Regions from separate parts of the Streptomyces sp. NPDC000229 genome, predicted to be linked through region 2. Evidence: riboswitches for the same ligand, from Rfam matches in the RefSeq annotation. Region 2 holds a riboswitch; the other holds the start of a gene.
What was found. A riboswitch is a leader RNA that binds a small molecule or an ion and turns the genes downstream of it on or off. The one in region 2 is predicted to bind cobalamin.
Positions count from the first base shown of each region.

Region 1: linked by a shared signal. The riboswitch ahead of ABT360_RS22820 (ABC transporter substrate-binding protein) and the one ahead of ABT360_RS30925 (energy-coupling factor ABC transporter permease) in region 2 are both predicted to bind cobalamin.

Region 1 covers NZ_JBEPEL010000050.1:15,647-22,591, reverse strand. Annotated here, with positions in the region: gene ABT360_RS22835 (hypothetical protein) at 1-405, opposite strand, end outside; gene ABT360_RS22830 (ABC transporter ATP-binding protein) at 597-1,397, opposite strand; gene ABT360_RS22825 (FecCD family ABC transporter permease) at 1,394-2,491, opposite strand; gene ABT360_RS22820 (ABC transporter substrate-binding protein) at 2,488-3,567, opposite strand; cobalamin riboswitch at 3,598-3,780, opposite strand; gene ABT360_RS22815 (GlxA family transcriptional regulator) at 3,771-4,742, opposite strand; gene ABT360_RS22810 (hypothetical protein) at 4,900-5,412, shown strand; gene ABT360_RS22805 (amidohydrolase family protein) at 5,485-6,888, opposite strand.
Region 2 covers NZ_JBEPEL010000096.1:9,113-16,057, reverse strand. Annotated here, with positions in the region: gene dhaK (dihydroxyacetone kinase subunit DhaK) at 83-1,075, shown strand; gene dhaL (dihydroxyacetone kinase subunit DhaL) at 1,084-1,698, shown strand; gene dhaM (dihydroxyacetone kinase phosphoryl donor subunit DhaM) at 1,695-2,099, shown strand; cobalamin riboswitch at 2,165-2,398, shown strand; gene ABT360_RS30925 (energy-coupling factor ABC transporter permease) at 2,430-3,113, shown strand; gene ABT360_RS30920 (energy-coupling factor ABC transporter substrate-binding protein) at 3,110-3,502, shown strand; gene cbiQ (cobalt ECF transporter T component CbiQ) at 3,509-4,258, shown strand; gene ABT360_RS30910 (energy-coupling factor ABC transporter ATP-binding protein) at 4,255-5,100, shown strand; gene ABT360_RS30905 (hypothetical protein) at 5,169-6,185, shown strand; gene ABT360_RS30900 (hypothetical protein) at 6,188-6,945, opposite strand, start outside.

The DNA.
Region 1 (6,945 bases), on a different contig from region 2:
CCGCCCAGCGGCAGTGGTGCGGGGTGCGCGCTGCGCGGGAACGTCCTCCGCTGCCTCCGGCTCCGGCTCCGGGTCCTGCGCCGGCTCCTGCTCGGTCTCCTGCGCCGGCTCCTGCCCGGGGGTTGCGGCCTCGGGCGCCTCTTCCGGCGCGGGCTCAGGAGCCGCGGCAGTGGTGGGCGGTACTTCCCCCGCCCCGGCCGGTGTTTCGGTGCGCGGTGCCGGGACCGCCGCGGTGGTGAGGGCCTGCAGCGCGGTCAGCGCGCCGCGGACGGACTCAAGACGTTCGGTGACGGCCGCGAGGTCCTTCTCCAGCGCCTGCTGGTGTTGTTCGAGTTGGGGGAGCTCTTCCCTCAGCAGTGCGGTGGTCGCTTCGATGTTGTCTGCTGCGGTGGCCGGGATGGGCACGTGTCCTCCTACGGGGTTTGTGGCGTTGTGAAGGATGGGACTGTGTTGCAGAGTACGGCTGTGGCGTTGTGTCAAGCAAACAGGCGGTGTCCGTCGCTTTGCGTCCCAACGCGACGGACACGACCCGTTATTGTTCCCTTCCCTGCCAACTGTTGTGCCACGTACGGTCGTTGTGACCGGCGCCCCTGCGATCAGGCGCCGCCCGCCACCATCGGGACGTCACCAGGGAGGAAGGTGACGTGCGGCGCTCCGGTGCGGGGATGGACGATGACCTCCCCCGCCACGCCGTACACCTCCGAGAGCAGTCGCTCGGTGAGCACCTCGTGCGGCGGGCCCGAGGCCGCGACCTCGCCGTCACGCAGGACGTAGAGGCGGTCGCAGTAGTAAGCGGCCAGGTTGAGGTCGTGCAGCGCGACCAGGACCGTGGCGGGCAGGCGGCGCAGCACGCCGAGTACATCCAGCTGGTGGCGTACGTCGAGATGATTGGTCGGCTCGTCCAGTACCAGCAGTGACGGCTGTTGGGCGAGGGCCCGGGCGATCAGTACGCGCTGCCGCTCACCGCCGGAGAGCCGGTCGAAGGGACGGTCCGCCAGCTCCGCCGCGTCGACCGACGCCAGGGACGACTCGATGAGCCGTGCGTCCTCGGCGTTGTCGCCGTCGAGCAGCCGCTTGTGCGGTGTGCGACCCATGGCCACCACTTCCCGCACGGTGAGGTCGAAGTCGGCGCCCGGTTCCTGCACGACGACCGCCATGGTCCGGGCCAGTCGGCGCACGGGCAGCGACCAGACGTCGTCGCCGTCGACACGTACGCTCCCCGCGTCGGGGCGCAGGACCCGGTACACGGCCCGCAGGAGGCTGGACTTGCCGCTCCCGTTGGGACCCACGAGCCCGATCACCTCGCCGGACTCGGCGGTCAGGGAGACCTCGCGTACCAGATGACGGGCCCCGGCGGTCAGCCCGAGACCCTCGACGGAGAGGTGATGTGCGGTCATGCCACTCCTCGGTCGGTGGTCCGCCGGGCGTCCCGGCGCATCAGCCACAGGAAGAACGGGCCGCCGCACAACGCGGTCAGGACGCCGACGGGAATCTCCAACGGCGCCGCGATCGTACGGGCGGCGATATCGGCCCAGATGAGGAAGACCGCTCCGGCCAGGGCAGCTGTCGGCAGCACCCGGCGATGGTCGCCTCCGACGAAGAGGCGGACGATGTGCGGCAGCATCAGCCCGACGAACCCGATCGGTCCGGTCGCCGCGACGAGGACACCGGTGACGAGGGACAGCACGACGAACATCCGGGCCCGGAAGCGGGCCACGTCCAGTCCCATGGTCGTGGCGGCCTCCTCGCCCGCCAACAGCAGGTTCAACGACCGCGCCTGCACCAGCAGCACACCGATGCCCACCAGCAGTGCGGCCGCCGGCAACCACAGCGTGGCCCACCGCACGCCGCCGAGGCCGCCGAGGGTCCAGGCGAGCACCTCGCGCGCCTGGTTGCCCCGGTCGGCGGTCAGCAACAACAGGTCCGTCGCCGCGGTGAGCACCGCGGCGACCGCCACCCCCGCCAGCACCAGCCGGACAGAGGTGATCCGCCCACCGGCCCGGGCCGTGGTGTAGACGAGCAGCAGCGTCAGCAGGGCCCCGGCGAACGCGGCCACCGACAGGGTCACGGCACCGAAGAGGCCGACGCCCCCGACGATCACGGCGACGGCGCCCAGTGACGCGCCCGAGGACACACCGAGCAGATACGGCTCCGCGAGCGGATTGCGCACCAGGGCCTGCATGGCCGTGCCCACGACGGCGAGACCCGCTCCGGTCACCGCTCCGAGCAGCACGCGCGGTGCACGTACGTCGAGGATGATCGTCTCGCGTGCGCGGGACCAGGCCGGCTCCGGCCAGTCGGCTCCCAGCCCGTGCGACACGATGCCCCACACCTGACCGGGCGGCACGTGCACCGAGCCGATGGCCAGCCCGGCCGTGACGGACACCAGGAGAAGCGCGCCGAGCAGGACCAGCGTCAGTTGGTATGTCCGTCCGTGCGGCGGCCGGACTGTGCGGTTCGAAGTGCTGCTGTGAGGACCGAGGTCCTTCACCGGAAGCGCTCCGGGTGCAGCCCGCGGGCGAGGTCCTCGACCGCGTACGGCGCCCGTACGCCGACCAGCGTCGCGGTGAGCGGCAGCACGACGAACCGCTTGTTCCTGATGGCGGGCACATCGGCCAGGGCGGGCTGGGAGAGCAGGAACTTCTTCTTCTGCTCCACGCTCCCGGCACCGCGGTAGTCATAGATCGCGATCACCTCGGGCCGGCGGGCGACCACCTGCTCCCACGACACGTCGCCGAAGACGTCGTCCAGGTCCGAGAAGACGTTGCGGCCGCCGGCCAGCCTGATGACCTCCGTACCCAGACTCTTCCCACCCGCGGTGAACGCGGACTTGTCACCGCTGTCGTACACGAACACCGGCACCGGCGCTGCGCCCCTGACCGCCTCGCCGGCCCTGCGGACGCGGTCCCGAAGACCGGCCACCACCGTGTCGGCCCGCTCCGGCACGCCGAAGATCCTGCCGATGGTGCGGATCTCGTCGTAGGTGTCCGTCATGGACACCTGCTTCTTGCCGCAGTACTCGCGGTTGAGATAGGTGTCGATGCCCGCGTCGGCGAACGCCTTGCGGGACCGCCCCTCGTTCTCGGCGAACGCGCTTCCGTAGCCGCCGTACACGAGGTCGGGCTCGGCCTCCAGGACGGTCTCGAAGGACGGCTCCTTGTCGGCCAGCTCCGGGACGGCCGCGAAGTCCTTCTGGTACGCGGGCAGGACGGCCGAGTCGGGGAAGGCGGTGCCGACCATCCTGTTCCGCAGCCCGAGAGCGAGCATCAGTTCGGCGGGGTGCTGGTGGATGGTGACCACGCGGGAGGGCGGTTCGTCGTACGTCGTACGGGTGCCGCAGTTGTCGATCGTGACCGGGAAGCCCTTCGCGGACGTGGCCGCGGGCCCTCGGCCGTCGTCGGGTTCGTCCTTGGTGCCGCAGCCGCTCAGCAGGGCGGCCGTCAGAGCCGCGGACAGGGCCACGGTGAGTGTCCGCCGCGGCAGGACGTGGCGCCGGGCGGCATGGCGCCGAGTGCCGGGCGGCCGGGACGGGAGGGGAGAAAAGGGACGGTGGATGCCGTCGTACACGTAAAGCCTCCTGGGGAGTCCGCGCTCCTCGGAACGGGCCCGCGACAGGCCAGTGTCCTGACTCCCGGATCGACGTTCCCCCTGGCCTTCCCACGCTGCGCGCGGTGGCGTCCTCGAAGGTTCCACTCCCCGGTCACAGTGGCGGGACCGTGCCGGAATCGCACCGGCTTCCTGTCTCCCGTCGCGGTGATGACCAGCTGATACTACGTCTCCTGGGTCCCGGGCGGTCGCCGGGTCTGGGCGGCCCGGTAGCGGGACGGCGAAATCCCGTACCGGCCGGTGAACGCCTGCCGCAGTGACTCCGCGGTGCCGAATCCGCAGCGGGCGGCCACGCTCGCCATCGGCAGGGTCGTCGACGCGAGGAGTTGGGCGGCGGCCTCGGTGCGGGCCAGGCGGACGAACCGGCCCGGTGCCTGCCCGAGGTGTTCGGTGAACAGCCGCGTGAGGTGACGCGTGGTCACCCCCGCCCGTTCGGCCAGCGCCGCGGCGCCGAGATCGTGGTCCGGGTGGGCGGTGATGTATTCGACGAGCGTGCGGACCAACGGGTCGCGGGGCGGCGGAGCGGCGGTGAACAGGCTCATCTGCGCCTGGTTGCCGGGTCGTTGCAGGTACACCACGAGGTCCCGGGCCACCTGGCGGGCCAGTTCGGGGCCGTGGTCCTCCTCGATGAACGCGAGGGTGAGATCCAGTGCGCTGGTGATGCCCGCCGCCGTGTACACGTTGCCGTCGCGTACGAAGATGGGCGTGGGGTCCAGGATGACCTCCGGGTGACGGGCGGCGAGCAGTGGTGCGAATCGCCAGTGCGTCGTGGCGCGCCGTCCGTCGAGCAGCCCGGCGGCGGCCAGAACGCCCGCTCCCGTGCATACGGAGGCCACGCGCCGGCTCTCCTTGGCCAGCCGCCGTACGTGTCCCACGAGCCGGGCGTCGCAGGCTGCGCGCTCGAATCCGGCACCGCCCGAGACGATCAACGTGTCGAGCGGTCCGACGAGCCGTTCCAGGGACTGCTGAGTCCCCAGGCTCAGCCCCGAGTCGCAGACGATCGCGCCGCCGCCCGGGCCCACCACGCTCACCCGGTACGGAAGGGCCGGCGCACCGACCCGGTTGGCCATGGCCAGGCTCGTGGTCACACACGCGATGTCCAGCAGCTCGGCCGACTCGTAACCGACCACCACCATGAGCCGTTCCGACGTGAGCCGATCCCCCATGGGGCGACCCTATGCCGGAAGGACCGGTACCCCAAGGTCGCGGACATCGTTTGCGCCGCCCCGTACGCCCGGCAGCGACCTGCCGGACAGTGGAGCCGGGACCGCCCCTTCACCCTCGGGAGACGCCATGACGATCGACTCCACGCGCGACGACCGCGACGACCGCGACGACGGCACGCGCACGACGCCCACGCCCCCGGACACCCCGCGGAGCACGGCAGGGGCCGTGCGTGTCCGGGGCGTCCTGGGCGTCCTGGGGCACCGGTGGCCCACCCTGCTGGCCCTCGCCCTGGCGGTCGCGACCTTCGTCGACGGCCTGCCGCCCCTGGAGCTCCTGGCCGGGCTCCTCATCGTCATGCCGCTGTGCTACCTGCTCTTCGGATCGCTGCGCGGAGAACTGCGCCGACCCGGCATCCTCCTCGTGCAGATCGTGGGGCTCGTCGGCTTCGGAGTCGTGGCACTGACAGCGGTGGCCGTCGACGACACGCTCGGCCGCTATCTCCTGGCCGCGGGCTGGCTGGGCCACGCCGTCTGGGACTTCGTCCACCACCGGACCGGCAGGGTGGTCCCCCGGGCGTGGTCCGAGTGGTGCTGTGTCGTCGACGCATCCGGCGCCCTGGCGATGGTCCTGCTGGCCTGACGCCCCCCGGTCAGGGACCTGAGCCGACGGCCTGAGCCCGCCCCCGCGAACGCACCGGGTTCGCCGGACCGTTCAGGCGGTGTCACGGACGTGGGCGGCCGCGATTTCCGCTTCGCGGACGACGGTGTCCGTGTCCACGTCCAGGAGCGTGCCGTGTGCCTTGCGCATCCGGCCGTCCACGAAGACGTGACTGACGTTGGGCGGCTGACCGTTGAGCACGATCTGACCGATCCAGTCGAATCGTGGCGCGAAGTTGAGGGTGCCCGGGTCCAGGACGACCACGTCCGCACACTTGCCGGGGGTGAGGGAGCCTATGCGGTCCGCCATGCCGACGCACTCGGCGCCACCGAGGGTCGCCATCCGCAGCACGGCGGGGATCGTGGGATGCACCTCGGGATCCTGATGCACTGCCCGCTGGAGCCCCACGGCCGCCTTCATGACGCTGAACATGTCGGACGTGTCATTGGTTCCCCCGTCATGGCCGAGCCCCACCTTCACGCCGTGCGCGTGCAGAGCGGGCAGCCGGATGACGCCCGAGGCCAGCCGCATGTTGCTCAGCGGGCAGTGGGCCACGCGGACCTGATGTTCGGCGGCCAGCGCGATCTCGTCGTCCGTCAGGTGGATCGCGTGGTTCATCAGCAGGTCCGGTCCGAGGGCTCCAGCCAGGCGCAGCGCTCCAATCGGGTCGTCCCCGCGGTCGGTGCGGTGCTCCAGGACATGGGAGTTGAGCATCACCCCGAGGTCACGGGCGAGCTCACCGAACCGGCGCAGCCGGTCCACGGTCGCCATCCCGGCGTGGGTCGAGACCTGGGCCGACGCCAGCGGCAGCGGGTCCAGCAACTCCTTCTTCACCCGTGGGACGAGGTCGGCGTTCGCGGTGGTCTGCATCATCGCGTACACGAATCTCAGCCCGGAGTCGTCCAGCGCCCTGATGTAGTGCTCACTGGTCTCGTACGGGATGGGGTGCACCCAGTCCACGACGGTCGTGACGCCCGCCTGGAGCGCGTCCAGGGCGGCGAGGCGGACGAAGCGGTACATGTCCTGGGCGTCGATCCGGGCGAGTGTCGCGCTGTTGCAGGAGGCCAGCCAGCCGTACAGGTCCTGACCGCCGCATCCGCCCCGGATGCTGGACTGCCACAGGTGGTTGTGGATGTCCACGAACCCCGGCAGGACGATCCGGCCGCTCACGTCCACCACCCGTTCCCCCGGCCGTGCCCGCAGCCGCCTCCCCACGGCGGCGATTCTGCCGCGCCGCATCAGCACGTCGGCGTGGCGCAGGATGCCCAACGGCCCCTCGCCCACCTGCGGGTCCATGGTGAGGAGCAGTTCGGCCCCGCGGAGCAGGGTGGGTCTCGACCGTTCCGGTCCGTCGTCAGGTCGGGATCTGTCGCCGGGCGGCGGAGCGCCCATGGCGAGGGGGATGCTGCTCAGGCCGGCGAGCACGCGGCGCCGGCTCGGTTCGGGCGACTCCGTCATGAGGTGTGTATCCCGCGGGACTCACCCGCAGGCAAGCTGCAATTCCGGCCAACGATA
Region 2 (6,945 bases):
CCGGTGACACGACACCGGCCGGCATGGCAGGGTCGGCACCAGTCCCACCAGAACCACCCGACAAAGCTGCTGGGAGATACCGTTGAGAATGCTGATCAACGTACCCGAGACCGTCGTCGCCGACGCGCTGCGCGGGATCGCGGCCGCGCATCCCGAACTCACCGTGGACGTGGAGAACCGGGTCGTCGTACGGCGGGACGCTCCCGTGGCCGGGAAGGTGGCGCTGGTGTCGGGGGGCGGGTCCGGGCATGAACCGTTGCACGCCGGGTTCGTCGGGCCCGGGATGCTGGCGGCGGCCTGTCCGGGCGAGGTCTTCACGTCACCCGTTCCGGACCAGCTGGCGCGGGCGGCGGCCGCCGTGGACAGCGGCCGGGGGGTGCTGTTCGTCGTCAAGAACTACACCGGGGACGTGCTGAACTTCGAGATGGCGGCCGAGCTCGCCGAGGACGAGGGCGTACAGGTCGCCAAGGTCCTCGTGGACGACGACGTGGCGGTGACCGACAGTACGTTCACGGCGGGGCGGCGCGGGACCGGGGCCACGCTCTTCGTGGAGAAGATCGCCGGTGCGGCCGCCGAGGAGGGGGCGCCGCTGGAGCGGGTGGAGGCGATCGCCCGGCAGGTGAACGCGGGGTCGCGCAGTTTCGGCGTGGCGCTGAGCGCGTGCACCACGCCCGCGAAGGGCAGCCCGACGTTCGACCTGCCGCCGGGCGAGCTGGAGTTGGGCATCGGCATCCACGGGGAGCCGGGCCGGGAGCGGCGGCCCATGATGACCTCGGGGGAGATCGCCGACGTCGCGGTGGACGCCGTGCTGGAGGACCTGAGGCCGAGCGGCCCGGTGCTGGTGCTGGTGAACGGCATGGGGGCGACGCCGCTGCTGGAGCTGTACGGGTTCAATGCCGAGGTCCAGCGGGTGCTGGGCGAGCGGGGCGTCTCGGTGGCCCGTACGCTCGTCGGCAACTATGTGACGTCGCTCGACATGGCCGGCTGCTCGGTGACCCTGTGCCAGGTGGACGAGGAGCTGCTGCGACTGTGGGACGCGCCGGTGCGGACCGCCGCCCTGCGGTGGGGAATGTGAGGCCCGTGATGCTCGACGCGGAATTCTTCCGGCGCTGGATGACCGGGGCCGCGGCCGCCGTGGACCGGGAGGCGGACCGGCTGACCGAGCTCGACTCGGCGATCGGTGACGCCGACCACGGCGCCAATCTGCAACGCGGTTTCGCCGCGGTGGTCAAGGCCCTGGAGGGCGAAGCGGCCATGACACCGGGGGCCGTCCTCATGCTCGCGGGCCGGCAGCTGATCTCGACGGTCGGCGGCGCTTCGGGACCCTTGTACGGGACGCTGCTGCGACGCACCGGCAAGGCGCTGGGCGACGCCGCCGAGGTGGCGCCCGTGCAGCTGGCCGAGGCGCTGCGGGTGGGCGTGTCCGCGGTGGCGCAGCTCGGCGGGGCGAAGGCGGGCGACAAGACGATGCTGGACGCGCTGGAGCCGGCCGTCGAGGCGCTGGCCGAATCGCTCGGCGAGTCGTTCGCGGCGGCGGCGGAGGCCGCGGACCAGGGCGCCCTCGCGACCGTGCCGATGCAGGCGCGCAAGGGCAGGGCCAGCTATCTCGGTGAGCGCAGCGTGGGGCACCAGGACCCGGGCGCGACGTCCTCGGCCCTGCTGATCGCCGCCCTGGCCGAGGCGGAGGGGGCGCGGTGACCGCGAAGGTGGGCATCGTGCTGGTCTCGCACAGCGCGGAGGTCGCGTCCTCCGTCGCCGAGCTGGCCGAGGGCCTCGCGGGCGGCGGGGGCACCGCGCCGGTCGTGGCGGCGGGCGGCACTCCGGACGGCGGGCTGGGCACCAGCGCGGAGCTGATCACCGAGGCGGCGACGGCCGTCGACGGCGGGGCGGGCGTGGCCGTGCTGGTGGATCTGGGCAGCGCCGTCCTGACCGTGAAGGCCCTGCTCGCGGAGGGCGACGAACTCCCCGAGGGCACGCGCCTGGTGGACGCGCCGTTCGTGGAGGGTGCGGTGGCGGCGGTGGTCACCGCGTCGGCGGGCGGCGACCTGGACGCGGTGGTGACGGCCGCGTCGGAGGCGTACGGCTACCGCAAGGAGTGACGGCGTCCGGGGAGGGAGCCGGTGCCCGCACCGGTGCGCGGGTTGTGATGTACCTGGTCAACGCACTACTGTCGCAGGGCCTTGGTGTACGGGAAACCGGTGCGGTACCGGTGCGGCCCTCGCCACTGTGATCGGGAAGTCCGGCTCCACTCCCGGGGAATCCACCCCTGGAAGCCACTGGAACGCCGCGGGAGACCGCGGTGTCCGGGAAGGCGGAGTCGCGGCGGCACGTCGTCCGGGGGGATACTCCCGGACCCCCTCCCGTCAGCCAGGAGACCGGCCAGGGCGCGTTGTCCATCCACGAGGTGCTGGAGAGGGTCTCCCTACATCATGCATATCGCCGAGGGCTATCTGCCCCCCGCGCACGCGGTCGCCTGGACCGTCGCCGCCGCTCCGTTCGTCGCCCATGGCGTCCGTGCCCTGACCCGCGAGGTCAAGGCCAATCCCGAATCGACTCTCCTGCTCGGCGCGTCCGGTGCCTTCACCTTTGTCCTGTCCGCCCTGAAAATCCCTTCGGTGACGGGCAGTTGCTCGCACCCCACCGGCACCGGCCTGGGCGCCATCCTTTTCCGGCCGCCGATCATGGCGGTCCTGGGCACCATCACCCTGCTCTTCCAGGCGCTGCTGCTGGCGCACGGCGGCCTGACGACGCTGGGCGCGAACGCGTTCTCGATGGCCATCGTCGGTCCGTGGGCCGGCTTCGGGGTGTACTGGCTGCTGCGCCGCTTCGACGTGCCGCTGATGGTGAGCGTGTTCTTCGGGGCGTTCGTGGCGGACCTGTCGACGTACTGCGTCACCAGCGTGCAGCTGGCGCTGGCGTTCCCGGACCCGGGCAGCGGTGTCGTCGGTTCGCTGGCGAAGTTCGGCGGGATCTTCGCGGTCACGCAGATCCCGCTGGCGGTCAGCGAGGGCCTGCTGACCGTGTTGGTGATGCGGCTGCTGATGCAGTCCAGCAAGGGCGATCTGGCCCGGCTCGGTGTCGTGTCCGTGAAGAAGGAGGCCGTGGCCCGATGAGCCGTAACGCCAGGATCAATACGCTGCTGCTGCTCGTCGTGGTCGCGCTCGCCGTCCTCCCGCTCGCGCTGGGGATGGGCGACCACAAGGAGGAGCCGTTCACGGGCGCCGACGCGCAGGCCGAGACGGCCATCACCGAACTGAAGCCGGACTACGAGCCGTGGTTCAGCCCGCTGTACGAGCCGCCGTCCGGGGAGGTCGAGTCGGCGCTGTTCGCCCTTCAGGCAGCCATCGGCGCGGGCGTGCTGGCGTACTACTTCGGCCTGCGGCGCGGGCGCCGGCAGGGTGAGGCGCGGGCGCGCGCCGGGGCGCCGGGCGGGGACGTCCCGGGCACGGAGCCCTCGGAGGCGGAGCCTTCGGGCGCCGACGCCCCCCGGGCCTCCGCCTAGCCGCCGGTGCTGCCGATCGACGCGGCGGCGCACAGCAGCCGCTGGCGCCGCCGTCATCCGTGCGAGAAGGCCGCCCTGGGCTTCGGTCTGACGGCGCTGGCCGTGTGCCTGCCGCCCTGGCCGGGGGCCGTGCTCGTCGCCGCAGCGACGCTCGTGGTGCTGCTCGGCCCGGCCCGGGTCGCGCCGCGGCAGCTGTGGCGGGCGTGGCGCATCCCGCTCGGCTTCTGTGTGACGGGCGCGGTACCGCTGTTGTTCCAGGTCGGCGGGGCGGGCGGGTTCGTCACGCTCGCGCCGGACGGGCCGGCGCACGCCGGGCAGTTGCTGCTGCGTACGTCGGCGGCCTCGCTCGGCGTGCTGCTGTTCGCCTTCACCACACCGGTGTCCGACGTGCTGCCGAGGCTGGTGCGGGCGGGGGTGCCGGCGCCGGTGGTCGACGTGGCGCTCGTCATGTACCGGATCAGCTTCCTGCTGCTGGACGCGGTCCGGCGGATCCGGGAGGCGCAGGCGGCGCGGCTCGGGCTGACGAGCCGGGCGGCCACCTGGCGCTCCCTGGCGGGCCTGGGCGCGACGGCGTTCGTGCGCGCCTTCGACCGGGCGGCGCGGCTCCAGACGGGGCTGGCCGGGCGCGGTTACGACGGCACGCTGCGGGTGCTGGTGCCCCACGTGGCGGTCAGCCGGCGGTTCCTGGGCGCGACGGCCGCGCTGCTCGCGGGGCTCGTCGCCCTCACCTTCGTACTCGAAAGGCTCCTGCCATGAATGCTCCCGCCGTCGTGGAACTCGTCGGTGCGGGATACGCCTACGAGGACGGCCCCGCGGTGCTGCGGGGCGTCGACTTCGCCGTGCCCGAGAGGCGGTCCATCGCGCTGCTCGGCCGCAACGGCAGCGGCAAGACGACCATGCTCCGGCTGCTGAGCGGCGGTCTCAGGTGCGCGAGCGGCCGGTTGCGGCTGGAGGGGCGGGACGTGTCGTACGACAGGGCGGGGCTGACCCGCCTGCGGACGACGGTGCAGTTGGTGGTGCAGGACCCGGACGACCAGCTGTTCGCGGCGTCGGTGGGGCAGGACGTGTCGTTCGGGCCGATGAACCTGGGGCTGTCGGAGACGGAGGTGCGCGAACGGGTGCGCGAGGCCCTGGAGGCGCTGGACATCGCGGCGCTGGAGGACCGGCCGACCCACCTGTTGTCGTACGGTCAGCGCAAGCGGGCCGCGATCGCGGGCGCGGTCGCCATGCGCCCCCGGGTCCTCATCCTCGACGAGCCGACGGCCGGCCTCGATCCGCACGGCCAGGAGCGGCTGTTGGCGGTGCTGGACCGGCTGCGTGCCTCCGGGACGACGGTCGTGATGGCCACGCACGACGTGGACCTGGCCCTCCGCTGGGCCGACGACGCCGCGGTCCTCACCCCCGACGGACTGCGCACCGGACCGGTCGCCGGCCTCCTGGCCGACCAGGCTCTCCTGGACGCGGCCCGCCTGCGCCGCCCGTGGGGCATGGCGGTGGCCCGGGTCCTGCGGGACCGGGGCCTGCTGGGGGCTCAGGAGGCGGGGCCACGCACCCCTGAGGAGCTGGAGGAGTGGGCGTCGGCGGTTCGGGGGGCGTAGAGCCGGTGCGGGCGGCCGGCGAGTAGGGTCGCACCGTACGTGTGTGGTGATGCGACGGGGCGGGGACGATGCGGCGCTGGGTCAAGGTCTCGGTGGCGGCTGCGGTGGTCCTGGGCGTGGGCGGCTACGTCGCCGAGCCCTACGCGCAGGACTGGCTGCTCGCTCGTGATGCGTGTGACGGGACCCTTCCGCCGGACGCGCTGGAACAGCTCACGCCCGAGGACGCGCACCTGCGCGACGAGACATCCCACCTGCACGAAGGGCTCGGCTCGTACTCGTGCCGCCTCACCGCCGAGGAGGCCGAGGACGGCACGGGGGACGACGGGCGGCTGGTCGTCGGTATGGAGGCCTACACCCGTCGGGACGACCAGGACCGGGAGTTCATGAGCATTTTCCCGGAGGAGGGGTTTTCGCCACAGGCCTCGCTGCCCGAGGGGCTGCCCGGGTTCATCGACAAGTACCACGACATCAACTTCCTCCTGCCCTGCCCGGATCTCGGCAAGGACGCCGAGGGCAGGCAGCGCAAGCTTCTGGTGCGGATGTCGCTGGGCCGGGAGGCCAACCACGGTGCGCCCGGCGCCGCGTACCGGATGGCCGTGGCGCTCGCGAACGGGGCGTCCGACAGGCTCGGTTGTGGCGCCGAGCCGCTCAGGGCGCCGGCCGGTGACGCCGTACCGCCCGACCCCGAGCGCGACGCGGAGACCGTGCCGCTGTCGGAGGCGAAGGACACGGCGTGCGGGTGGATGGCCGGGGCCGGGCTGCCGCAGGATCAGGGGCTGCGGGTCGCGGCGGCGGTGAACGACGCCGCCCCCACGGGGCGCTGCGACCTGACGGACAGGGACGGCAAATCGGCGCTCTCCCTGGTCGCCTGGTACGGCGACTGGAGCAACCGCCTCACGTCCAGGGACGGCGTCCCGCGCTCCCTGACGGCCACCGCCCGCTGCGACGGCGAGGCCGCCGGCTACGCGCTCGGCACGTCGGACGACATTCCGGGCGTCGGTGAGGCCGTACAGCGGCGGCTGCTCAAGGAGTTCGCCGAGGACCAGGTGCGTCGGCGCGGGTGCTCCGGGCTCCGGTTCTTCTGACGTCACGCCCTCATCCACAGGGCGCGGACGTACGCGTCGTCCACCAGCTGCCGCATCGCGCGGGCGCGCCGCGCCGGTACGCCGCGTTCCTCCGCCCACCGGTCCAGCACGGTGAACAGCTGGCGGCGTCCGTCCGTCAGGTCGCCCCGTACCGGACCCGTGACCGGCCGGTCGGCGATGTCGCCCATGGGCGGGCGGGTGTCCAGTTGCCGGGGCGCGGGCCGGAACGTGCCGCGGGTGTGCTCGCGCACGGACCGGTCGAAAGCGGCGAGGTCGGGGATCGTTCCGTCCAGGGCGTACCGGGCGCGGTACTTCATCAGATCGCCCACGCGCTCCACCAGACGCCTCAGGTCGATGTCCGTCCGGTTCGTGGCGGCCGCGTCGGGCTCTTCGCGGGAAGCGCGGCGGGCGGCGGGGTCGCCGCCCCGGGCGGTCAGCCGCTCCAGGTAGTGGGCGAAGTAGGCGCGCTCGGCGTCGTAGAGGACGGCGAATGCCTCCGGGTCCTTGGCGAGTTCGGCGACCAGGTCCTTCACGTCGGCATGCGCGTCCGCCGCGGCTTCGGTGTACTCGAAAGCGGCGTGCGCTTCGCGCGGGGCGAGGAAGCGGCCGAGCCAGACGTGGCCCTCCTGGTCGGGCAGGCTCTGCTCGGGCGGTACGGCGGGGCCGGACGCGTCGTCGTGGTACACCGAGTCGTCGCGCGCCGCGTCCGCGATGTACTCGGCCACCATCCGGGCCACACCGGGCGCGAGGCCCGCGGGGA